Regions from separate parts of the Mesorhizobium sp. M0185 genome, predicted to be linked through region 1. Evidence: predicted binding sites of a transcription regulator. Region 1 holds the regulator's gene; each other region holds the start of a gene.
What was found. The regulator PhoB, encoded in region 1, activates phosphate uptake and scavenging genes when phosphate is short. The targets are predictions, from matches to a motif close to TGTCATNNANCTGTCAT.

Region 1 (8,182 bases):
CGGTTGTGCGCGCCGTTCCGACAACCCGACCGTTCTTCATGACGCAGACACGGTCGGCAAGCTCGAACACGTCGTGAATATCATGGCTGATCAGGAAGATGCCGATGCCGTCGGCCTTGAGCTGCCTGACCAGTTCGCCGACCTGCGCCGTCTCTTGCGGCCCGAGTGCCGCCGTCGGCTCGTCCATGATCAGGATGCGAGCATTGAACAGGATGGCGCGGGCGATCGCCACCGACTGCCGCTGGCCGCCCGAAAGCTTTACCACCGGCTCCTTGAAGCGTTGGAAACGCGGATTGAGCCTGCCCATCACCTTGCGCGCCTCGGCCTCCATGGCGACGTCGTCGAGCGTACCCCAGCCGGTCATCAGCTCGCGGCCGAGAAACAGGTTGGCGGCCGCATCGACATTGTCGGCCAGCGCCAGCGTCTGGTAGATCGTCTCGATGCCGTACTTCTTGGCGTCGCGGGGATTGGAGATCGAAGCCTCCTCGCCGTTGACGAAAATCTGGCCCGCATCGCGCTTGTAGGCGCCGGACAGGATTTTTATCAACGTCGATTTGCCGGCACCGTTGTGACCGAGCAAAGCCATCACCTCGCCCGGGAAAAGGTCGACAGAGGCATCGTCGACGGCGCGAATGCCGCCGAAAGCGATGGAGATGTTGCGCATGTCGATCAGCGGCGTGCCCGTGGGAGCGGTTTTGTCTGCCATGCTCGTCCTTCCTCCCTAGAGGTCCTGCTTGAGCACCAAGTTGTACGAAAACCGGTTTCCACCTTGCGGGATCATGCTCAGACCCGTTTGCGATAGACGGTATCGAGCCACACCGCGACCACCAGCACGGCTCCGACAACGATGCTCTGCAGCGGCGAATCGATGCCGAGCAGCACCATGCCGGACTGCAGCGACTGCATCAAAAGCGCGCCGAGCATGGCGCCGAGCACTGTGCCGGAGCCGCCGGCGAGCGACGTGCCGCCGATCACCGCCGCCGCGATGACCAGGAGCTCGTCCAGCGTGCCCAGCGCATTGGTCGACGAGTTCTGCCTGGCTGACGAGATCGCTGCGGCGATCGTCGCCAGCACGCCCATGATCATGAACACCTTCATGGTCACCCAGCGCGTGTTGATACCGGCAAGGTTGGCTGCTTCCGGATTGCCGCCGATGGCGAAGACATAGCGGCCGAAACGGGTACGCTTGGCGATGAAGGTCATGATCAGCCCTACGGCTACAGCCATCAGCACGGGTATGGCGATGCCATGGGCGATGAACAGCCCGCCTTCGGGAACGGTTATATTGTTGGCCGCCGCATATCTGTTCACGATGCCGACCGGCCAAGGATAGGAATTGGCAAGCCATATGGCGCCCATGATGACAAGGCAAGTGACGGCCCCGAGGAACGTCTCGGCCCAGATCGGGCGTAACGGGAAGCGGAACCGCTTGCGCTGCACCCGCCCGTTGAGCAGCATGAACACAACCGCCAGGCACGCGACAATTCCGACGATCCAGCTCCATCGCGCGCCGATCGAACCCGTCGGTCCGCCGCCCATCAGCTGGAAAGTGGCATCCAGCGGCGCAATCGTCTGCCCACTGACGACCCACCATGCGGCACCCCGCCAGACCAGAAGGCCGCCCAGCGTCACGATGAAGGCCGGCACCTCGAGATAAGCGATGATGTATCCCTGGAACGCTCCGATCAGAAGGCCAAGCGCCAGGCCGATGGCCAGTGCCAGGATCCAGATCCAGGGGTTGCCTAATTGCAGACCGACCATTCGCACCAGGAAATGCACCTGCGCAAAACCCATGACCACGCCGATCAGGCCTTCGGCGGAGCCGACCGACAGGTCGATATTGCGCATGACGATAACCAGCACCATTCCGGCGGCCATTATGGCCACGGCCGAAGTCTGCACCGACAGGTTCCAGAGATTGCGTGGCGTCAGGAAGGTCCGGCTGTCGAAGTCGAACGGATTGACGCCGAGCCGTACGCTAGAAATGACATGCAGGCCGACCCAGATGACCAGCAGCGCGCCGACCATGCCGAGCATGCGCGTGTCGAGTTCGGTTGCCTTGAGAAATCGGGCAACGATGCCGAGCTCGGATTCCCGTGCCCGGTCTGCCGTGTTGTCGACCGGCGTGTTGGACGTCGTGTCGGTCATGATGTTTCTCCCGCCGGGTTGCCGTCTGCCGCGGATGCCGGAAGCAGCCTAGAAGTTATCCGCCGGAAGCGGAAAAACAACTCTTGTTGAAAAAACGCCGCGGCGAGCGGCCGCGGCGTTCGGACTTCTCGGAAACGTCGGCTCAGTTGCAGACTGCAACAGTGCCAGCCGTCACGCCGGCGCAGACCTCTTCTTTCTTGATCCAGCCGGCGTCGATGACGACGTTGAGGTTGTCCTTGGTGATGGCGACCGGGGTCAGGAACAGCGACTTGACGGTATTGCCGCCGGGCGTGGTGAAATCCTTCACGCCGGCAATGTCGGTCATCTGCTTGCCGTCGGCCAGTTGCGAGGCGATCTCGGCGGCATTCTTGCCGAGCTCGCGCGCATCCTTCCACACCGACACGGTCTGTGTGCCGAGCGCGATGCGGTTCAGCGCGGCGTGGTCGCCGTCCTGGCCCGAAACCGGAACCGATCCGGCCAGCCCTTGCGCCGTCAGCGCGGCGACGACGCCGCCGGCAGTGCCGTCATTAGCGGCGACCACGGCATCGACCTTGTTGTCGTTGGCGGTCAGGAACTGTTCCATGTTCTTCTGAGCGTTGGCCGGCAGCCAGCCGTCGGTATAGGCCTCGCCGACATTCTTGATCTTGCCGCCGTCGATGGCCTCCTTCAGCACCTCCATCGAACCGGCAAACAGGAAATCGGCATTCGGATCGGAACCCGAACCCTTGATGAAGACGTAGTTGCCTTCCGGCTTCACCTTGAAGACTTCGCGGGCCTGCATGCGGCCGACTTCCTTGTTGTCGAAGGTCAGGTAAAAGACGTCCTTGTTCTCGATCAGCCGGTCGTAGCCGACAACCGGAATACCTTCGTCCAGCGCCTTTTGCACGGCCGGCCCGATGGCCGAGGCATCCTGCGCCAGGATGATCAGTGCGTTGGCGCCCTGCGAGATCAGGCTCTCGACGTCGGTGAGCTGCTTGCCGGGGTTGGACTGTGCGTCGGCGGAAATATACTTGTCGCCTGCGGCCTCGATGGCCGCCTTCATTGCGGCCTCGTCGGTCTTCCAGCGCTCTTCCTGGAAGTTCGACCAGGAAACGCCGATGACCTTGTCTTTAGCCTGCGCCACCGACGCCAGCGCCAGCGTCATGGCGACACCCGCCAGAATGGCGGTCGTGAATTTCTTCATCATATCCTCCCTGCGCCGCGTACGGCGTGATCAATTGGCTCAAAGACCAGCTTAGAAGCTCTAATTTTTTCGAGCCTCGAAAAAATACTGGCCCGATCTCCTGCTGCTGTCAACATCGATTCTGATGGATTTTGATGACTCTGCGAGTTTTTTCGAGCGTCGGAATAAACGATGACAGCGCCACCTGCATCTGACACTATTTGCCTGCATCCGACACTATTTGTCGGACATTACCGACGGCTTCCGGTTCATGAGCGGCCGCGGGCAACCGGGAGGAAAGCAAACCAATGTCGGTCGGAATCCGCCATGACGATTTGCGCCGGCGCAACCGGGCGATGGTGATCTCGGCGGTGCGCCGGGCCGGCCAGCCATCGCGTACTGAGATCGCAGCTACCACCGGCCTCAGTCATTCGACCATATCGGCGATCTCTTCCGACCTGATACGGGAAGGCATCCTCGCCGAGAGCAAGGCAAGTGAGCCCGTTTCGTTGAAACGCGGTCGTCCGCAGGTCGGCCTCGCCCTCAATCCGGAAGCGGCGGCGGTGCTGACCGTGGTGTTGTCGCTGAATTTCCTGTCGGCCGCCATTATCGACTATACGGGACAGGTGATCGCCGAGGAACAGCGCCGGCTGGACACGCTGACCATGCCGCGCGACGAGTTGATCCGTGAATGCATGGCCATCGTCCGGCGCCGGCTGCAGGATCCAGACCTTGACGTCCGCAGTGTCGCCCGCATCGCCCTGGCGATTCAGGGCATTACCGACTCCCCTGCACGCGCCATGCTGTGGTCGCCGATCACGCCGCAGACCGACATCGCCTTTGCCGACATGCTGGAGGACGAATTCGGCACCCCGGCAACGGTGGAGAACGACTGCAACATGATGGCGGTGGCTTTGCGCTGGCGCAATCCGGATCGCTATCGCGACGACTTCATCGCCATCCTGCTTTCGCATGGCATCGGCATGGGGCTGGTGCTGAAGGGCGAACTGTTCACCGGGACGCATTCCTCGGGCGGCGAATTTGGCCACATGATCCATCGTCCGGGCGGCGCGCTCTGCCGTTGCGGGCGGCGCGGCTGCATCGAGGCCTATGCCGGCAACTACGCCATCTGGCGCAACGCCAGGCAGATGAGCGAAGACAGCGAACCGGTCGCCGACGTCAGCGACGCCGACATGCGAGCACTGGCGGCCCGGGCGCGCGAGAAAGATGGGCCGGAACGCGAGGCCTACCGCAAGGCCGGCGAAGCGCTGGGTTTCGGTCTCGGCTCGCTGTTCGCGCTGATCGATCCGGCACCGGTCGCGATGGTCGGCGCCAGTGCCGCCGCCTTCGATCTGATCGAGCCGGCCTTGCGGAAGGCAATCGCCCAGACCGCCGGCGGCCAGCATTCAGGCTCGATCTCCTTCGATACAGAGCCGAACGAATTGCCGCTGATCCGCGAAGGCTGCGCGATGCGGGCGTTAAGCTTCGTCGACCAGGAGATTTTCGCGCCGGGCGCGCAAATGAGGCCCAGCGTCAGAAAGAACGTAGCCTGACCAGGCGGGTCAATCTTCCCTGATCGCATAGCCGGCACCGCGGATGGTGCGGATGACATCCGGCATCCGGCCGTTGTTGACGGCTTTGCGCAGCCGCCCGACATGCACGTCGACGGTGCGTTCGTCGATGTAGATTGTCTCGCCCCAGACATTATCGAGTAACTGGCTGCGCGAGAAGACACGGCCCGGATGCCGCATCATGAACTCGAGCAGCCGGAATTCGGTCGGCCCGAGCCTGATTTCGCTCTTCTTGCGATAGACCCTGTGCGATTCGCGATCGAGAACGATGTCGCCGACCTTCAGCACGCTGGACAGCACTTCCGGCTTGGCGCGCCGCAGCAGCGCCTTGACCCTGGCCATGAATTCCGGTGTCGAAAACGGTTTGACCAGATAGTCGTCGGCGCCGGTCGAAAGACCGCGCACCCGGTCGCTCTCCTCGCCGCGCGCGGTCAGCATGATGATCGGTAGCCGCTCGGTTTCGGGGCGCACCCGCAGCCGACGACAGAGCTCGATGCCGGAAACCGCTGGTATCATCCAGTCGAGCACCAAAAGGTCGGGCACATTCTCCTGCAAACGGATCTCGGCTTCGTCGCCGCGTGTCACCACCTCGACCTGGTAGCCTTCGGATTCGAGATTGTAGCGGAGCAGCACACCCAACGGCTCCTCGTCCTCCACCACCATTATGCGTGGTGCGATCATCGGCTGGGCACCCCCATCATGTCACCGGTGCGGACATTGTCGTTTCGTCCTGCTTCGGACGATTGACCGGCAATTGCTCGCCGGTCAGCACATAATACGCATTTTCGGCGATGTTGGTGACATGGTCGCCGATCCGCTCCAGATTCTTGGCGCAGAACAGCAGGTGCGTGCAAGCGGTGATGTTGCGCGGATCTTCCATCATGTAGGTCAACAGCTCGCGGAACACGGAGGTGTATTTGACGTCGATGCGCTCGTCGGCGGCACGCAGCTTGGCCAACGCGGCCGCATCGCCTGCAGCATATTCCTCGATGACACCCTGCACCTGGATGAGAACCAGCTGCGCCATCGCGTCGATGGAATGCGACAGGTCCCGCGGCGTGGCGCTGAGGCTGACCGCACTCACGCGCTTGGCGATATTCTTGGCAAGGTCGCCGATGCGTTCGAGGTCGCCCGCCATGCGGATCGCTCCGACCACATGGCGAAGATCGTGGGCCATCGGCTGGCGTTTGGCGATCAGGGTGATGGCGCGGTCGTCCAGTTCGCGTTGACGCGCATCCATGATGGCGTCGTCGGAAACGACGCGTTGCGCCAGCACGTTGTCGGAATTCAACAGGGCCTTGGTCGCCCCGCCGACCATCGAACCGGCGAGGTCGGCCATGTCGCGGATCAGCTTGCTGATCTGCTCGAGATCCTCGTCGAAAGAAGCGACTGTGTGTTCGCCCATGGTCCTGTCCTCATATGCATGATCGGAACGGCTCAGCCGAAGCGGCCAGTGATGTAGTCCTGCGTGCGCTTCTCGCGGGGTGACGTGAAGATCTTCTCGGTCCGGTCGAACTCGACCAGCTCACCCAGATACATGAAGGCGGTCTGGCGCGACACGCGCGCCGCTTGCTGCATGTTGTGGGTTACGATGACGATCGTGTAGTCGGCTTGCAACTCGTCGATCAGTTCCTCGATCTTGGCGGTCGACAACGGGTCGAGGGCCGAAGCCGGTTCGTCGAGCAGAATGACTTCCGGCTTCACGGCCACCGTGCGGGCGATACAGAGCCGCTGCTGCTGGCCGCCGGACAGGCTCAAGCCGCTGGCGTTGAGCTTGTCCTTGACCTCGCTCCACAGCGCGGCGCGCTTCAACGCCTGTTCGACGCGGCCGTCCATCTCGGACTTGCCGAGGTTCTCGTAGAGCCTGACGCCGAAGGCGATGTTCTCGTAGATCGACATCGGGAACGGCGTCGGCTTCTGGAACACCATGCCGATCTTGGTCCTGAGGAGGTTGAGATCCTGCGACCGGTCGAGAATGTTCTTGCCGTCGAGCAGCACCTGGCCCTCGGCCGTCTGTTTTGGGTAGAGCTCATAGATGCGGTTGAACACACGCAGCAGCGTCGATTTCCCGCAGCCGGAAGGGCCGATGAAGGCCGTGACACTGCGCTCAGGCAGCGACAGGCTGATGTCCTTCAGCGCCTTGCTCTGGCCGTAGTAGAAGTTGAGATTCTTGACCTCGATCTTCGTCTTCTCGGCGACCGTTTCGGCCATCGTCATGTCTGGGGACAACATCTGTGTCATCTGTCCTCTCTGCGTCCGGTAAGGCTGCGGGCGAGGATGCTCAAGCCCAGAACCGTCAGGGTGATTATGAGTGCGCCGGTCCACGCCAGTTGCTGCCATTCCTCGTAAGGGCTGAGAGCGAACTGGAAGATGGTCACCGGCAGGCTGGCCATCGGCGCGTTGATATTGCTGCTCCAGAACTGGTTGTTGAGCGCGGTGAAGAGCAGCGGCGCCGTCTCGCCGGAAATGCGTGCTATCGCCAGCAATATGCCGGTGACGATGCCGGACAATGCGGCGCGGTAGGCGACCGAACGGATCACCACCCAGCGTGGCGCGCCGATCGCGGCACCGGCTTCACGCAACGCGTTCGGCACCAGGTTGAGCATGTCTTCAGTGGTGCGCACGACCACCGGAATGACCAGGATGGCAAGCGCAACGGCGCCGGCAATGGCCGAGAAATGTCCCATTGGCCGCACCATCAGCTCATAGACAAACAAGCCGATGATGATCGACGGCGCCGACAACAGGATGTCGTTGATGAAGCGGACGACGGTGGTGATGCGCGAAAAGCGTCCATACTCGGCCATGTAGGTCCCCGCCAGCACGCCGATCGGCGTGCCGACGACAACGGCGATGATCGTCATCAGCAGGCTGCCCGCGATGGCATTGAGCAGGCCGCCGGCCTCGCCCGGTGGTGGCGTCATCTCGGTGAAGACCGCGAACGAAAGCCCGGCTGTGCCCTTATAGACCAGTGCGCCGAGGATGAGCGCCAGCCAGGCAAGCCCGATGCCGGCGGCGACGACGCAAAGCGCCATCATCACCGAATTCCTGGCTTTGCGGCGGCTGTGGAGCGATGAGGATGGCGACATCGGTCAGGCTCCCGTACGGGCGTCGATCCGCATCAGCATATAGCGGGCGGCGGCAAGGATCAGGAAGGTGATGACGAAGAGGATCAGGCCGAGCGAAACCAGCGAGGAGGTGTAGAGGTCGCCGTCGGCCTCGGTGAATTCATTGGCGATGGTCGCCGAGATCGTCGTGCCCGGCGCGAACAGGGAGGCACTGATGCGGTGGGCGTTGCCGA
Region 2 (8,182 bases), on a different contig from region 1:
ATAAATGTGGCCACAAGGGAGGAACCGGGTATGGCTGGCAAGAAGATATTGATGCTCGTTGGCGAGTTCAGCGAGGAGTACGAGATTTTCGTCTTTGAACAGGCCATGCATGCGGTGGGCCACACCGTCCATGTCGTTTGCCCCGACAAGAAGGCCGGCGATATCCTGAAGACCTCGCTGCACGACTTCGAGGGCCACCAGACCTATACGGAAAAGCTCGGCCACGACTACATCCTCAACAAGACGTTTTCTGAGGTCAATCCGGCCGACTACGATGCCGTCTACGCGGCGGGCGGGCGCGGGCCGGAATATATCCGCATCGACAAGCGCGTGCAGGCGCTGGTGCGGCATTTCCATGAGACGGGAAAACCGATCTTCACCATCTGCCACGGCGTGCAGATCCTGATCGCGGTCGACGGCGTGGTGCGCGGCCGCGAAGTCGCGGCGCTGCAATATTGCGAGCCGGAAGTCACGCTGGCCGGCGGCATCTATATCGATGTTACGCCGACCGGCGCCCATGTCGACGGCAATCTGGTGTCGGCCAAGGGCTGGCCGGGCCTTGCCGCGTTCATGCGCGAATGCCTGAAAGTGCTGGGCACCGAGATCCGCCAAGGCGAGATCCTGATGCGCGACCAGCGCCAGGCGGCTTAAGTTCGGAATGTGGAGCCCGCCGCACCCCTAACGCATGTCGCGCAAAAGTGTTCAGCGGTTTTGCGATAACGGCATGCATAAACAAGAACCTAAAGCGCGTCGCATGAGGCCGGTCGAGCGCGACGCGCTTTAGGTGCGGCGGTGCGTCTACACGGCCATCCGCGCTTCGCGGAACGATACCAGCTTGCTGCGGCTCTCGTCCCACAGCGCCAGCTTGACGCAGCGCAGGCTGTCGAGGAGTGTGACGCGGCCGATCTCACGCAGCTCCGGATAGTCCCTCAGCACTTCCGGAAGCCGGTAGCATGGCACCTTGGCCGAGAGGTGGTGCACGTGGTGGACGCCGATATTGCCGGTGATCCAGTTCAGCACCGGCGGCAGGTCGTAATAGGACGAACCGTGCAGGGCAGCGTGCTGGAATTCCCACTCGGAGTCCTTTGTCCACTCCGTCTCTTCGAACTGATGCTGGACATAAAACAGCCAGATGCCGGCCGATCCGGCGAGGATGACGATCGGCAAATGCACGACCAGAAACGCGCCGGGGCCAACGAACCAGATGAGCAGCGCGGCGATGACCGCGATGGCGAGGTTGGTCGACATCGACGACACCCAGGGGGTGAAACCGCCCCGCATCATGCCCAAGGGCAGTCTCTGCTCGAAAATGAAGATCCATATCGGGCCAAGGCCGAACATCACCAGCGGATGGCGATAAAGGCGATAGGCGAGCCGGCCTCGCCATGACAGTTGCCGATATTCAGCGACGGTCAGTGTCTTGATGTCGCCGGTGCCGCGCTCGTCGAGGTTGCCTGCGCTGGCGTGATGGGTTGCGTGGGCGCGGCGCCAGCAATCGTAGGGCGTCAGCGTCAGCACGCCAAGGACGCGGCCGATCCAGTCGTCGGCATAGCGATTGGCAAAAAAGGAGCCGTGGCCGCAATCGTGCTGGATCATGAAGATCCGCACCAGAAAGCCGGCGGCCGGAAGGATGAGGACCAGACCCCACCAATGGCCATAGGCATAAGCGGCCGAGGACAATGCCCACAGCGTGGCGAAAGGAATGAGGGTGATGGCGAGTTCGACGGCGCTGCGACGCCTGTCGGGCTTTTTATAGCGCGACAGGATTTTCAACCAGGCGCGCTTGCTGTTTGCCACAGCTTCGGGGGAAATCATGTTCATTATGAAACATAGGCGGAGCAGGGCGCTGCCGCAAGGCGGCGATCACGCAAAGTTACTGCGGGTAAATGTCGCGCGATGGCGAGGAATTGGTGGCCGCAGTCGCCGGGCGCGTCGCCGGCAACGGCGCCTACCGACGGCGCCCGCCTGCGACCACCTTGGCTTCGACGCCGTCCAGGCGGTCGAGCAATTCCTTCAGACGGTCGGGAATATCGGACTCCGTGCGGAAGGCCGGCAAGGTGCGCAGAAAGCGCTTGGTCGCCTCGGTGCCGAGCTGGCGCCGGATATCGCCGGCGAGCCCGTCGCGTTTTTCGCCATTCCTGCGGGGCATCATCCAAAATCCTGTGTCGGCTTCGAAACTCTTCCAAGGGAGGAATGGTTCCCGCATTGTAGTGTCCCGGCAAGCAAAGCCGTCGGGTACGGTAAAGTTTGAATTAAAATCGAGAGGTCTGCGCCGTCCGCCATCAAGCGGCGACAGCGGCTGCAGTATCGCTTGCCCCTTGATTTTTGGCCGCTAAACCTCGATATCGGGCGCAAATCCACACCATTCGAAAATGACGGGAAACGGCGATGAGCGACCAGGCAAAAGACGAACGCGCGCCCGATGAAGCCGAGAAGACCGAGGCTGCCGCGGAGCCAAGGGAAGGTGGCGTCGACGGCGACTATGAAGCGCTTGTCCGGCTTCTGAAGGAAAACGAAGAGCTGAAGGATCGCGCACTGCGCGTCGCGGCCGACATGGAGAATTTGCGCCGCCGCACTGCCCGCGACGTCCACGACGCGCGCGCCTATGCGGTTGCCAATTTTGCCCGCGACATGCTTTCGGTGTCGGACAATCTGCGCCGTGCGCTGGATGCCATCCCGGAGGAGGCCAAGGCTTCGGGCGATGCCGGCTTCAAGGCGCTGATCGACGGCGTCGAGATCACCGAGCGCGCCATGCTGTCGGCGCTGGAGCGGCACGGCGTGAAGAAGCTCGAGCCCGAGGGCGAGAAATTCGATCCGAATTTCCACCAGGCCATGTTCGAGGTGCCCAATCCCGACGTACCGGCAAATACGGTCGTGCAGGTCGTGCAGCCCGGCTATTCGATCGGCGAGCGTGTTCTGCGGCCGGCCATGGTCGGCGTCGCCAAGGGCGGCCCCAAGCATGTGGCAAGCGAAGCGCCGGTGGAGCCGGGGCCGGTCAACGAGCAGGCTGAGAAGGATGCGTGAACTGGGAATAGTGCACCGTTCGGCAGCAACCGCCACCAAAGCGTGAGGGATGATCGACCGCCCCCCAACCTGTCCGAGTTCAGGGGGCGATCAAACAGGTCGCCGTGCAGGGCTTTCCTGCCCTCAGCCCAGCAGTTCACACCCATAGTGGCGGACCACGTCGGGGAATGTCTTCATGTCCGGCATTCCTTCGCCGTCCGGAGGGATGCGCCTGTCTCCGGCAGGCACACTGGTCGCTTCTAAAAGCTCCTCGAACCCACCGGGCGTGAAGAGGAACAGCATCCGGGCCGGCCCACGCTTGACCGTATAGCGGTGCGGCACATCGCGTGGCCCAAAGAGAAACGAACCGGGTCCAGCCATAATCGCCTTACCGCCGATCTCGAACTCGATCTCGCCTTCCATCACCAGGAATGACTCGTCCTCGCGATGATGGACGTGCAGCGGCGCCTCACCTTCGCTCTCGAGGACTTCAACCAGCGTGAACTGGCCCGCCGTCTGGGCTGCTGTCGCCTTGATCACCGCCAGCGAGCCAAGCCACCAGCGCGCCTCTCCATCCAAGGCGTGACTGCAAAAGGCGTGGGGAATGCTCCTGCCAGCTCCGCCGCTAGCCACAGCCGCCACAGAATGGTAGCCGACCTTGATCGAGGCGGAATTCACCATCGAGCAATAGTTTTTGATGCCGGGCAGGGTGGACCAGACCTCGCCAGCCGACTTGGCGCTGTCAATGTCCGCCCATTCGAGTATCTCCGTCCAGCCTCCCTCGGATTTAAGGAGGCGACGATTGATGAAACCCTTGAGCTTCCGCACCTCGTCATTCACTTCATCTCTGGTCTGCAGGAACATCTGCTCGGTGAATCCGGGCTTCAATGCAAATTCGGTGATTTCAACGACATTCGTGTCCATGACTTCCTCCCTTTGCTACCTGACCTTTGTTTCGCCTCCCGCATTCTGTTCGCTCAAGACGTGCTCGTTCGGCCTTGGCCTTTGAGCCAGCAGAGCGCCATTTCTGTTGCCGTTTCGACTGCGAGGTCCACCGTCATGCCGCGTATCCGCATCGCGTTGAACGTCGGAAAGTCGAATAGAAAGCTGATTGCCTGCACGACATCATCGCCGGGACCGTCGTTGGCCAGGGCCTCGCGCACGAATCCGGCCACCATGTGTCGCAGGTATTCCTCCCATTCCCGCATGGCTGGAAGCTCGCGCTCGCGCAGGTCGCTTTCGAGATGCCGTCCGCCACGGTGGTAGAAGGCGAACAGCTCGTTGGCGACCCGGCGCAACCGTTCTTTAGGGTGCGTCGCCCCGCCGATTATCTCAGTCACCGATTCGGGCGACGGAGGACGCAGACGCTCCATCAGCACTTCGCCGCACGCCGGCACCAGGTCATCCAGAGTAGGAAAATGCTTGTAGACGGTGCCAACGGCGACATCGGCTTCCGTAGCGATGTCCTTCCAAGTCGTGCCAAAGATGCCGTTCTGGGTGTGCAGCTTGATTGTCGCGTCGAGAATGCGCTGCCTCGTCTTGGCGAAGGCGGCAGTCCGGGAACCCATGCTGTAGCGGCGAGGGGACATAGACGTCCACTTAAATAATTGAATGAACAATTCAATCATTTAATTTATCTGGAATCAATCCAGATTCGCAGGAGCCACTCGCTATTCCCCACTCGCTATTTCATTATTCACCCCATGAACCCGATCGAGCTTCTCGACTATGCCGGCGTCGCCGTCTTCGCGGCGACCGGTGCGCTGGCCGCCTCGCGCAAACAGCTCGACATTATCGGTTACCTGTTTCTGGCTAGCGTTGCCGGCATCGGGGGCGGAACGTTTCGCGACGTCATCCTCAACGTGCCCGTGTTCTGGGTGGGAAACCGCGACTATGTGCTAATCTGTGCAGCGGTGGCGGTCGTCGTCTTCTTCAGCGCACATCGTTTGGAGTCCCGCTACAAATTGCTGCTCTGGCTCGACGCCATAGGTCTTGCCGCATTTTCGGTGATGGGCGCGGCCAAGGGGCTGACGATCACCGGGTCACCTGCAGTTTCGATCGTCACCGGCATGCTCACCGCAACCCTTGGCGGCATTCTGCGCGATCTATTGACAGGCGAGCCTTCGGTGCTCCTGCGACCGGAGATCTACGTTACCGCAGCGCTTGCCGGCGCCGGCCTCTACACACTTGGCGATTTCGCCGGACTGCCGCCGCTTGCGTCGGGCCTGGCAGGTTTCATGGCGGCTTTCTGCGTACGCGGCGGCGCGCTGAAATTCGGCTGGGCCTTTCCGTCCTACAAAAGCAAGCCTGGCCGGCGTCCGGAAGATATTCCCTGATTTAAGGTGTCAGGCCGCAAACCGCTGCGCTTCTCCGCCATAATAATTGACGTAGCGGGCGCCGATCTCCTTGACCGGCATCACCACGAACACGTCGACCGTCGAGAATTCACGGTCGATGACGCAGCCGTCGCCGATGCGCGCGCCGACGCGCAGATAGCCCTTGACCAGCGGCGGCATCGCGGCGATCGCCGCCTTGGTATTGACGGCCTCGATCGGCATCAGATCCATGGAACAATAGCGCCCGGCGACGGCGCGCACGTCCCAGGATGAATTCGTCCGGCAGTGGTGGGCAAGATAGGTCAGCGCCTCCGCATGTGCCGCCGGCACGGTGCCGTGGAACGACGCGCAGCCGGTCATCACGCCGATGCCGTAATGGTTGATGTAGGCCCAGATGCCTTGCCACAGCGCCTCGATGGTGCGCTTCGAGCGGTATTCCGGCAGAACGCAGGAGCGGCCGAGCTCGAGGAAGCGCTGGCCGGGATGCCGCGCGATCAGCTTGGTCAGCTCGAATTCACCTTCGGAATAGAAGCCGCCGGCGGCCGCGGCAATCTCCTGCCGCAGCAGGCGGTAGGTGCCGACGATGCGGCGATGCTCGGGGCCGGAAAGCGAAGTATCGAAGACCAGCAGATGATCGCAGAGGGGATCGAAGCGATCGGTATCGCGGCGGTCCTGCATCTGGAACAGGTCCTTCCTGGCACCAAGCTCGTCGTAGAACACCCGGTAGCGCACTTCCTGCGCGGCAGCGATCTCGGCCTCGTTGCGGGCGAGCCGCACTTCGAGATTGCCGATGCGGCCGAGCGATGCGCCTTTTATGACGGCATCGGCGTTCCGGCCGACGAGCAAAGGCCCGCTGGCGTTCGGCCGAGCATCACATTCCGGCATGACTGTATGCACGAGTGATTCTCCTTCGAGCCATCCCTCTTGGCACGGGGATACGGTGTAGGTGCAACAGGATTGTGACAGTACCGTGATACGCCTCTGCGGGCAATACTTCGTCGGCTGGGTAATCTATCAACCGTCTATGTTGTGCCTCAGGCGGCCGCTTGCCCTTCGACCGCATGAACCAGGGCATCGGGGTCGAGCGGCTTGGTGACGAAGCCGCTGGCACCGTGAGCGAGCACGGCGTGGCGGGTCTTTTCCTGGCTGTCGGCCGACAGCACCATGATCGGCACCGGCGGCACCGCGGTCTCCTCCTCATGGCGGCGGATGGCGGCGATGGCGTCCAGACCGTCCATGACAGGCATGTGCAAGTCCATCAGCACCACGTCGTAGCGGTGCTTGTGGCCGGTGCTGATGACCGCCTCGACCGCGGCCTTGCCGTTGCCGACCACTTTCACGCGATGCCCGGCCTTCAGCAGCGTGGCGCGGGCCAGCATGGCGTTGATGTCGTTGTCCTCGGCGATCAGCACCGACAGGCCCTGCTGGCGGGCGCCAATGGCGTGCCCCGCCTGCGCGCCGCGCCTTTGCAGTTGCGGCTCGGCGATGACCGGTGCATGGCTGGTCAAAAGCACGCGCAGCAGTGTCTCGCCGCGCACCGGCCTCGCCAGGAAGGTGGCGTAACCGTTGGCACGGAACTCGCCAAGCATGCCGCGGTCGGTCGGCGCGATCAGCGTCACTGCCTCGCAATCGGCAAATCCGCTCTGGCGCAGGCGCCTGAGCAGCCTGCCGTCGCTTTGCTCCATGGCAGCATCGATCAGAAGCACGTCACAGCCCTCGGCGAAAGCGGTGGCCTGGGCGGCGGCGGTGGCCAGATCGACCGTGCCGCCATTGGCGCGAATGGTGCGGGCGAGGGCTTCGGCCTCGACCAGGTTCTTCGACACGATCACCGCATGCCGGCCCGACAGCGCGTCCTGGCGGATCTGCGGCGCCTCGACGGCGGAAATAGCGGGAATATCGAAGACGAATTCGGACCCCTGGCCAAGCCGGCTCGACACCGAGATAGCGCCGCCCATGGCGGTCACCAGGCGCTTGGAAATGGCGAGACCGAGGCCGGCACCGCCATGCGCACGGGTCGAGGTGCCGTCAGCCTGTTCGAAGTCCTCGAATATGCGCTCCATGTCCTCCTCGCGCAGGCCGGGGCCGGTGTCGGTGATGGTGAAGCGGATGCGGTCGGTGGTTTCGGTGCGGACGCGAGCGATGCTTGCCAGGACGCCGCCGCTGTCGGTGAACTTGACGGCGTTGCCGATGAGATTGAGCAGCACCTGCCTGACCCTGCCGGGGTCGGCGGTGATCAGCTGCGGCACGTCGGGTTCGACATGACAGCCGAGGCCGATATCCTTGGCAAAAGCCCGCGCCGCCAAAAGCTCGATGACATTGTCGGCGATCTCGCGCACCGACATTGGCTGCGGTTCGGGATCGAAGCGGCCGGCCTCGATCTTGGAGTAGTCGAGCAGGTCCTCGATCAGCGCCAGCAGCGCGCTGGCCGAGGTCGAGATGGCGCCGACATAGGTCCGCTGCTCGGGCGAAAGGCTGGTGTCGGCGAGAAGCCGGGCCATGCCCATGATGCCGTTCATCGGCGTGCGGATCTCGTGGCTGACGGTGGCGAGGAAGCGCGATTTGGCCTGGCTCGCATATTCGGCCCGCTCGCGGGCGGTGATCAGCGAGGATTCGGCGCGCTTGCGAGCGGTGATGTCGCGGGCGATGGCGCGATGCGAAACGGCGCCGCTGTCCTTGTCGCGCACCGACAGCTCGATCCAAGAGAACCAGCGTGGGCCGTCCGGCGTGCGAATGGCGACGTCGGTGGAACTCAGGCATTCATGGTCGGAAAACGCGGCGTCGGGGACGATGCCGACATCGATGCCTAGTTCGGCCAGGGTCTTGCCGGCAAGGTCGCGCTGGTC
Region 3 (8,182 bases), on a different contig from region 1:
CGAGCCAGCTGTAGCCGCGATAAAGTGTTCTGAATCGAAGGCTTGCTCCAACTCTCGCAGATTCCGATTCCAGGACGTCGCGCAGGACTTCACGCGGCTGGACATGGAATTTTCTCAACCAGCCGCGCAGCAGCGTGCGGAACCAGCCGGGCAGGGCCTCCTGCTGGCCGAAATCGACGACGTGCAGCGAGCCGCCCGGTGACAGGGCAGCAAGAGCCGCGAACACTGTCTTCTCCCAGCCGGGAATCATCGACAGCGAATACGAGACAAAAATGCGGTCGAAACTTTTGACGCCGAACAGTGCTTTCGCGTCGAAATCGGTGGCGTCGCCGCACGCCAGGGTGACGCGCCCGGAGAGGCCTTCGCGGGCAAGGGCAGCGGTGGCCGTCTCCAGCATCCCGGCCGAAATATCGAGGCCGAAGAAGCGCGCGCCGGGATAGCGGCGGGCGGCGAGGATGATGTTGCGGCCGGTGCCGCAGCCGAGCTCGAGCACGGTGCCGCCGGCCGGCACATCCAGTCCGGCGATAAGCCGGTCGCGGCCGAGCAGATAGTATTTGCGGGTCAGGTCGTAGATATGACGCTGCCAGCGGTAGACGCCGTCCATCAGCTCGGCATGGCTGGCCGGCAAGTCGGTCGTGCTCATCAGGACCGCTTCACATAGAGATGGAAGCCGCCATAGATGGCCGAGCGGTCGCGCGCCGAAAACTCGCGCGAGGCGTCGTTCTCGTAGCGCCACTGATCGAGCAGCGAATTCGAGACGCGGCCGGGCAGCAGGCTGGGTTCCGCTGCGGTGCGGAAGATGACGCGGGCGCCGGTTGAGGCGGTTCGGGTGATCTCGGCCCACAACCCGTTGAGCTGGTGGTCGGTCATCCAGTCCTGTGCATCGAGCAGCACGAAGCGATCCACCGAGCCGGCATCCTTGCCGGCAAGGAACTCGATCAGATTGGCGTGGTGGATGGCAACGCGATCGACATTGTTGCGGATCGTCTTGTAATTGCACTTTTCGAGATAGGCGGGCAGGGCGGCCTCGCCCGGATCAGGGTAGCGGCGGGCGAAAGCCTGCCAGGCGAAATAATTGGTCTTCAGCGGAAAATCGCAGGCGAGCTTTTCCAGTCGTGCCTTCAGCACGCTGGCCATGGTGCCGTCACCCGAGGTGATCAGCGAATCGTACTGGGCCGGCGGAATGCCGAGGCCGAACAGCGAGGCTTTTCGTGAGGTCGCCCATTTCAGCAGCGGTTTTTTGAAGACCGGCGCCAGCTCTTCGTCGAAGAAGCGGCGCTGATCGGCGATGCTCTTGGCGTCCATGATGCCGGCCGGGTCGACGCCGAAGAATTTTGCGGTGCGATGGCCGATCGCAATGAACAGGCCAAGCAGGCCGGTCTGGTAGAAATTGCGGTCGAAGACAGCGATGCGGCGACGGCCGCGCCAGTTGCGGCGCTCCCAATAATGGCGGCTGACCGGGTCGAGATGCGGTGCGATGAAGCGATCGTAGGCCTGTGAATTGTGCCCGGTCCCAGCCGCGCCGAAGAAACGGAACAGGTCGCCCTGCGACGGCAGGTGACGGACGGCTTCGAGCTTCATGCGGTTCAGCGCGATATGGGCAGCGTTGAGGTCGACGGCATCGATCCTTTCCGGCGAGCGGGTGAGATAGGCAAGGATGTTACAGCCGCCGGAGGCAATGGTGACGATGCGGTGGCCCGTCCCGAGCTGCATCGCGTCCATGTCGATTTCGGGGTCTTCCCAGATCTGCGGATAGACGAGGCCGGAGAACAGGAAGGCGAACAGGCGCTCGGAGATGCCGGCTTTCGACAGCGGGCGGTTCTGGTAGACGGCCTTGCCGACTTCCTTGCCGCGGCGAAAAACCAGGTCCCCAGAAATGTCCGTCATGGCAAGGCGATTCCCCGTTTGCGTTGCCGCAAGCGGGTAGCGCAGGGTGATGACAGGCCGGTGACAGCCTGTTGACGCCGGCTCAAGCATTGCTGTGGCGCGCAAAATTAGGTGGTGCCTTGGCACAACCTTACTTGGCAGCGAATTTGGCTGGAAAATCGAGGGCCAGTCGAATCGTAGTTCATGAATCTACGATCAATCCGTAGAGGCAGGCGAGCATCCCCAAATGTCGGTTCCGGTGTCGCAGTTTTCATGAGTTTGTCAGCGGTTGAAACCAAGATAGCCAAATGTATTTGTACAGAAAGTGAGCATCAACCAAAGAGGGCTTGTGCAGAATATGCACCACAGCACGATCACCGTTCGAAACACTTGATCATGAGGGAATGTGAACGGATCGATCTTGGGATGACCTAAGAGTTTTGATAAGGGCGGCACATAATTACCTGTAGCGGCAGCATGCATCGTCTTAGAAAAATGTTTCCATCTTAGAAAAACGAAGCAAGCCCAAAATGCAGGAAAAAGCGTCAGTGCGAATATCATCTTTAGCGGTATGGGTTGCCCGCCGTGAATGATCCACCCAGGGCAACTACTTCGCGCTGGGTCGACCAGCGAAAAGATGAAGGCCTCCACAACAACTCCCAAAAAACAGACTATAGCTCCCCACTTAGCAACCCTTCGACAGAAATCTGGATCATAGTTCGGGAGGCGCGTATACTCATCCATATGGGTGCTAAGTCCTCATCGGTCCTGGAAGTCTTTGGTATAGAATGGCGAAGCTGCTCTTCGCCCTTGAGGGTTTGATCCGCCCGCCGACATCGAAATTGCGCCCGCAACCCTTTTTGGCCCACGGTCGGTTTGGTCCCGCCGGATCGCTCTCAGCCCCCTGCTTTCCATAGGCCCCCTGCTTTCCATAGCTTGCGCAATCGTGCCCGCCGTTTTCCCACCTTGCCCTGCCTAGGCGGCCGATATCATCTTATCTTGCGCGTTACACTTGCGCGTTACGACTTGCCAAATCCACCTGGGGTCGGCGTCGTCACGATGACCGCCTCGCCAGCGTCGAGGATGGTCTGATCGCAGGCTTTCAGCGTCTCGATCGCGCCGGTCTTGCGGCGGACCTTGGTCGAACCGGCCTCGCCATCGCCGCCTCCGTCCAGTCCCCGCGGCGGGCGGTTGCGATGCGAGGACAGGATGGCGCATTCCATTTTTTCGAGGAAGCGGATGGTGCGCCTGGTGCCGTCGCCGGCATTCCATTTGCCTTCGCCGCCGGAGCCTTCGCGGATATGAAAATCCTCGAGCAATACCGGGAAACGCAGTTCCAGCACTTCCGGATCGGTCAGGCGCGAATTGGTCATATGGGTGTGGACGCCGGAGGTGCCGGCAAAACCGCGGCCGTCGTTCATCCGGCCGGCCGGCGAGCCCGAGCAGATCGTCTCGTAATACTGATACTGCTTGTTGCCGAAGGTGAGATTGTTCATCGTGCCTTGCGCATTGGCCATCGCGCCCATGGCGCCGAACAGCGCGTTGGTGACGTGTTGCGAGGTCTCGACATTACCGGCGACGACCGCCGCGGGATAGGCGGGTTTCAGCATCGAGCCGTCGGGAATGATGATGTTGATCGGCCGCAGACATCCGGCATTCATCGGGATGTTGTCTTCGACCATGACGCGAAAGGCATAAAGCACCGCGGCACGGGCGACTGGCTCTGGCGCATTGAAATTGTTCTTCATCACCGGCGACGTTCCGGTGAAGTCGACGGTGGCTTCGCGCTTCCGCCGGTCGACCGATATCTTCACCTTGATCATTTGGCCGGTGTCGGTCGGATATTCGTATTCCGAACTGTCGGGCAGCCGCTCCAGAACGCGGCGCACGCTTTCGGCGGCATTGTCCTGGACATGGCCCATATAGGCTTCGACCACATCGAGGCCGAAATGCGCGACCATCTTGCGCAGCTCGGCGACGCCCTTTTCGTTCGCGGCGATCTGCGCCTTGAGGTCGGCGATGTTCTGGTGCGGATTGCGCGCCGGGTAGGGGTGGTCGGTGAGCAGCGTCTCCAGGTCCTTCTCGCGGAACCGGCCGCGATCGACGATGCGGAAATTATCAAACAGCACGCCTTCCTCGTCGACGGTTGTGGCAAGCGGCGTCATCGAGCCGGGCGCGGTGCCGCCGATGTCGGCATGATGGCCACGCGAGGCGACGTAGAAGAGGATCTTCGGCGATTGGCCGATCTCCCCCCTTGTGGGGGAGGTGGCGGCGAAGCCGCCGGAGGGGGTCGTTGCGGCAGTGCTCGACGCACTTGTGGTGCCTTCTGCGAGGACCCCACCCGGCCGCTTCGCGGCCACCCTCCCCTCAAGGGGGAGGGAAAACACCGGCGTCACCACTGTGATATCAGGCAGATGGGTGCCGCCATTGTAAGGCGCGTTCAGCGCAAAGACGTCGCCGGGACGGATGTCGCCGGAGTTGAGCCGGATGATGGTTTCCACCGAGCGGTCCATCGAGCCGAGATGCACCGGCATATGCGGCGCGTTGGCGACCAGCGCGCCATTCCGGTCGAAAACGGCACAGGAGAAGTCGAGGCGCTCCTTGATATTGACCGAATAGGCGGTGTTCTGCAGCGTCACGCCCATCTGCTCGGCGATCGACATGAACAGGTTGTTGAAAACCTCCAGCATCACCGGATCGGCTTCGGTGCCGAGTGCGGCGTGTCGGCGCTTCTTCTCGACGCGCCGCATCAATACGTGGTTCTTGGCGGTGATCTCGGCCTGCCAGCCCGGCTCGACGACGATGGTCTGGTTAGGCTCGATGATCAAAGCGGGGCCGGCGATCTTGTTACCAGGCTTCAGCGTTTCGCGAGGGAAAATGCCGGCGTCGCGCCAGACGCCGTCGACAAAGATTTTCCGGTTCCCGGAAGGATTTGCGGCCATGTATTCAACAACTGAATCGCTTTCGTCGCGGCCGGTGCCGCCGGTATCGGTACCTTCGACGCCGATCGACTCAACGATCATCGGCTTGTCGTCATAGACGAAACCGAACTGTGCCTTGTGCGCCGATTCGAAGTCCGCCTTGGCCTGCGCAATCGAGCCGTGCCCGAAGTTCACAGGCAGCGCGGTATCGGTGCCGTCGTAGCGGATCTGCAGCACCGGTCTCGAGACGACCGCGTCTTCGCTGATGCCTTGCGCGGCGAGTTCGTCGATGACGGCTTTGCGCAGCGTTGCGATGAGTTCATCGATCGCTGGCCCGGAATTGTCCGCCAGCGGCTTCAGCAGCGCCTGCTGGCGTGACGCAAATACAGAGGATAGGCCGATGCCGTATGCCGAGAGCAGGCCTGAGAAGGGATGGATCAGCACCGCCTCCATGCCGAGCGCATCGGCGACCAGGCAAGCGTGCTGGCCGCCGGCGCCGCCGAAGCAGTTCAGGAGGTATTCGGTGACATCGTAGCCGCGCTGCACCGAAATCTTCTTGATGGCGTTGGCCATGTTTTCGACGGCGATGGTGATGAACCCTTCGGCGACGGTTTCCGGGGAGCGGCCGTCGCCGATCTCGGCGGCAAGGGCCGCGAATTTTTCGCGAACCGTCTGGACGTCGAGCGGTTCGTCCTGGCCCGGTCCAAAAATAGCCGGGAAGAACTCGGGCTGCAGCTTGCCCAGCATGACATTGGCGTCAGTGACGGCCAACGGGCCGCCGCGCCTATAGGCGGCCGGGCCGGGATTGGCGCCGGCCGAATCCGGCCCGGCGCGAAAGCGGCCGGCCTCGTAATGCAGGATCGAGCCGCCGCCTGCAGCGACGGTGTGGATGCGCATCATCGGCGCGCGGATGCGCACGCCGGCGACCTCGGTGTCGAAGGCGCGCTCGTAGTCGCCATCGTAATGGGCGACATCGGTGGAGGTGCCGCCCATGTCGAAGCCTATGACCTTGCCGAAACCGGCGAGTTTTGCCGTCTCGACCATGCCGACGACGCCGCCGGCCGGGCCGGACAACAGCGCATCCTTGCCCTGGAACATGTCGGCGGCGGTGAGGCCGCCCGACGACATCATGAACATGAGGCGAGGGCTTTCCCTCCCCCTTGAGGGGAGGGTGGCGGCGAAGTCGCCGGGTGGGGTCGGCTCGACTGGGTTCGACACTCTGGCGGTGCCTTCTGAGATGACCCCCTCTGGCTGCTGCGCAGCCATCTCCCCCACAACAAGGGGGGAGATTGGCGCGGCACCCAGTTCCGCCGCAACCCTTTGCACATACCTAGCCAGGATCGGCGACAGATAGGCGTCGACCACCGTGGTGTCGCCGCGGCCGACCAGCTTGATCAGAGGCGAGACCTCGTGACTGACCGAGACCTGCGAGAATCCGAGCTTTCGACAGACTTTGGCGACCGCCTTTTCGTGCTCGGGATGTTTCCAGGCATGCATGAAGACGATCGCGACCGCATCGATGCCATCCGCCTTGGCTTGCTCAATAGCCGGGCGTACCGAAGCAATGTCGAGCAGGCGCTCGACACTGCCGTCGGCGCGAACCCTTTCGTCGATCTCGACGACACGCTCATAGAGCTGTTCGGGAAGGATGATCTGCTTGGCAAAGATATCGGGCCTGGCCTGATAGGCAATCCTCAGCGCATCGCGGAAGCCTTTGGTGATGAGCAGCAGCACACGGTCGCCCTTGCGCTCGAGAAGGGCATTGGTGGCAACCGTGGTGCCCATCTTGACATCGCCGATCAGAGCGGAGGGGATTGGAGCGCCGGGTTGGACGCCGAGCAGCTCGCGAATGCCATGGATGGCAGCATCGGCATAGGCTTCGGGATTCTCGGACAGCAGCTTGCGCGGGTGCAGCGCGCCTTCCGGGTCACGGCCGATGACGTCGGTGAAGGTGCCGCCACGGTCGATCCAGAAATCCCATTTTGCAGTCACTGCGGCGGCTCCCGGGATTTTTCCCTGTTCGATCTGTTAGCTTGCGAGGCCCTGACCGGCAATCGTCAAATGATTGGAATATGTTACAGGCAGAAATGCAACGTTACGAAACTCATGCGCAGCTTACGCATTGTGTCCTCGACCGCCGCCGGTAACGGAGGCGGATTAGAGGAGAGATATCATGAAGAAACTCATTCTTGCGTCGGTGTCGGCGCTTGCGTTGCTTGGCCTTGCCGCCTGCAGCAACAGCGGCACCGACAACACCACGACGCAGAGCACCAACCCGCCGGCATCCGACCAGACGATGAAGCCGGCTGCTCCTGACGCAAACAAGCCTGCCGAGCCGGCTCCGGCGCCTGCGCCGGCTGCTCCGGCTCAGTAGTCAATGTGACAACCAAGGAAAGGCTGGCCTCACAGGCCGGCCTTTCTGCTGCTTACGATACCAGCGCCTGGCGGCCGAGTGCGACGACGTGAGCGCTGGCGCCAGCCGCCTCAGACAAATCGATTGGGCCAGCCCCTGCGGCACTGTCTTGGCTTGATAGCGATGGGTGGTTGGCCCTATGAAGCCCCCATGTCGATTTGGGACCGCCTTGGCGACTTCGTCGCACGCGTTTCATCTTCAGCGTCGTCAGGCGTCGCCGAAGTGGTCGAGGCCGTGCGCACGGTTTTCTCCGGCGATGCCGATCTGCGCCGGCGCGTCGCCTTCTCGGTGGCGATGATCGCCCTGTCGGCCAAGATGGCCAAGGCAGACGGCATCGTCACGCAAGACGAGGTGCGCGCCTTCCAGGAAATATTCGAGGTGCCGAAGGAACAGAGGCGCAATGTGGCGCGGCTCTACGATATGGCCAAACGCGACATTGCCGGTTTCGAGACCTATGCCGAGCGGATGGCGCAGCTTTGCGGTTCGGGCCATTCGAACTGCCTGATGCTCGAGGACATACTCGACGGGCTGTTCCACATCGCCAAGGCCGACGGGCTGGTGCATGAGCGAGAGGGCCAATTCCTGCATCGCATCGCCGAGATATTCCGCATCGATGAGGCGCATTACCAGAGCATCCTGGCCCGGCATGTCGATCTGGGTGCGGCCGATCCCTATGTTGTGCTCGGCATCGAGCGTGGGAAGCCGTTCGAGGAGGTCCGCAGGCGCTACCGCAAGCTGGTCTCCGACAATCATCCGGACCGGCTGATCGCACGCGGCCTGCCGCAGGAATTCATCAAGATCGCGACGACCAGGCTGGCGGCGATCAACGCGGCCTATGAAATGATCGAGCGAGGCCTGCGGCACGCATGAGCGGCTTTCCGCCCGATGAGCCGAGCGCCGAGGTCAGGGTATCGCCGAATTTCGGACCACGGCGCGGGACGCTCGGACCCGATATGATCGTGCTGCACTACACCGGCATGGC

Region 2: a site for PhoB is predicted at 6,288-6,304, ahead of olsB (l-ornithine N(alpha)-acyltransferase). Genes of this name have one in related genera too.
Region 3: a site for PhoB is predicted at 1,937-1,953, ahead of NKJ20_RS03110 (BtaA family protein). Genes of this name have one in related genera too.

The regions. Positions count from the first base shown of each region.
Region 1 is NZ_JAMYSY010000035.1:57,122-65,303, forward strand. It holds gene NKJ20_RS23980 (ATP-binding cassette domain-containing protein) at 1-706, opposite strand, end outside; gene NKJ20_RS23985 (sugar ABC transporter permease) at 784-2,148, opposite strand; gene xylF (D-xylose ABC transporter substrate-binding protein) at 2,291-3,331, opposite strand; gene NKJ20_RS23995 (ROK family protein) at 3,619-4,863, shown strand; gene phoB (phosphate regulon transcriptional regulator PhoB) at 4,873-5,562, opposite strand; gene phoU (phosphate signaling complex protein PhoU) at 5,579-6,286, opposite strand; gene pstB (phosphate ABC transporter ATP-binding protein PstB) at 6,319-7,122, opposite strand; gene pstA (phosphate ABC transporter permease PstA) at 7,119-7,970, opposite strand; gene pstC (phosphate ABC transporter permease subunit PstC) at 7,974-8,182, opposite strand, start outside.
Region 2 is NZ_JAMYSY010000001.1:344,205-352,386, reverse strand. It holds gene NKJ20_RS01725 (DJ-1/PfpI family protein) at 31-651, shown strand; gene NKJ20_RS01720 (fatty acid desaturase) at 799-1,821, opposite strand; gene NKJ20_RS01715 (hypothetical protein) at 1,949-2,149, opposite strand; gene grpE (nucleotide exchange factor GrpE) at 2,389-3,024, shown strand; gene NKJ20_RS01705 (cupin domain-containing protein) at 3,148-3,927, opposite strand; gene NKJ20_RS01700 (TetR/AcrR family transcriptional regulator) at 3,981-4,631, opposite strand; gene NKJ20_RS01695 (trimeric intracellular cation channel family protein) at 4,707-5,339, shown strand; gene olsB (l-ornithine N(alpha)-acyltransferase) at 5,349-6,224, opposite strand; gene NKJ20_RS01685 (hybrid sensor histidine kinase/response regulator) at 6,374-8,182, opposite strand, start outside.
Region 3 is NZ_JAMYSY010000002.1:269,170-277,351, reverse strand. It holds gene NKJ20_RS03115 (class I SAM-dependent methyltransferase) at 1-643, opposite strand, end outside; gene NKJ20_RS03110 (BtaA family protein) at 643-1,887, opposite strand; gene NKJ20_RS03105 (hydantoinase B/oxoprolinase family protein) at 2,886-6,779, opposite strand; gene NKJ20_RS03100 (hypothetical protein) at 6,961-7,161, shown strand; gene NKJ20_RS03095 (TerB family tellurite resistance protein) at 7,351-8,070, shown strand; gene NKJ20_RS03090 (N-acetylmuramoyl-L-alanine amidase) at 8,067-8,182, shown strand, end outside.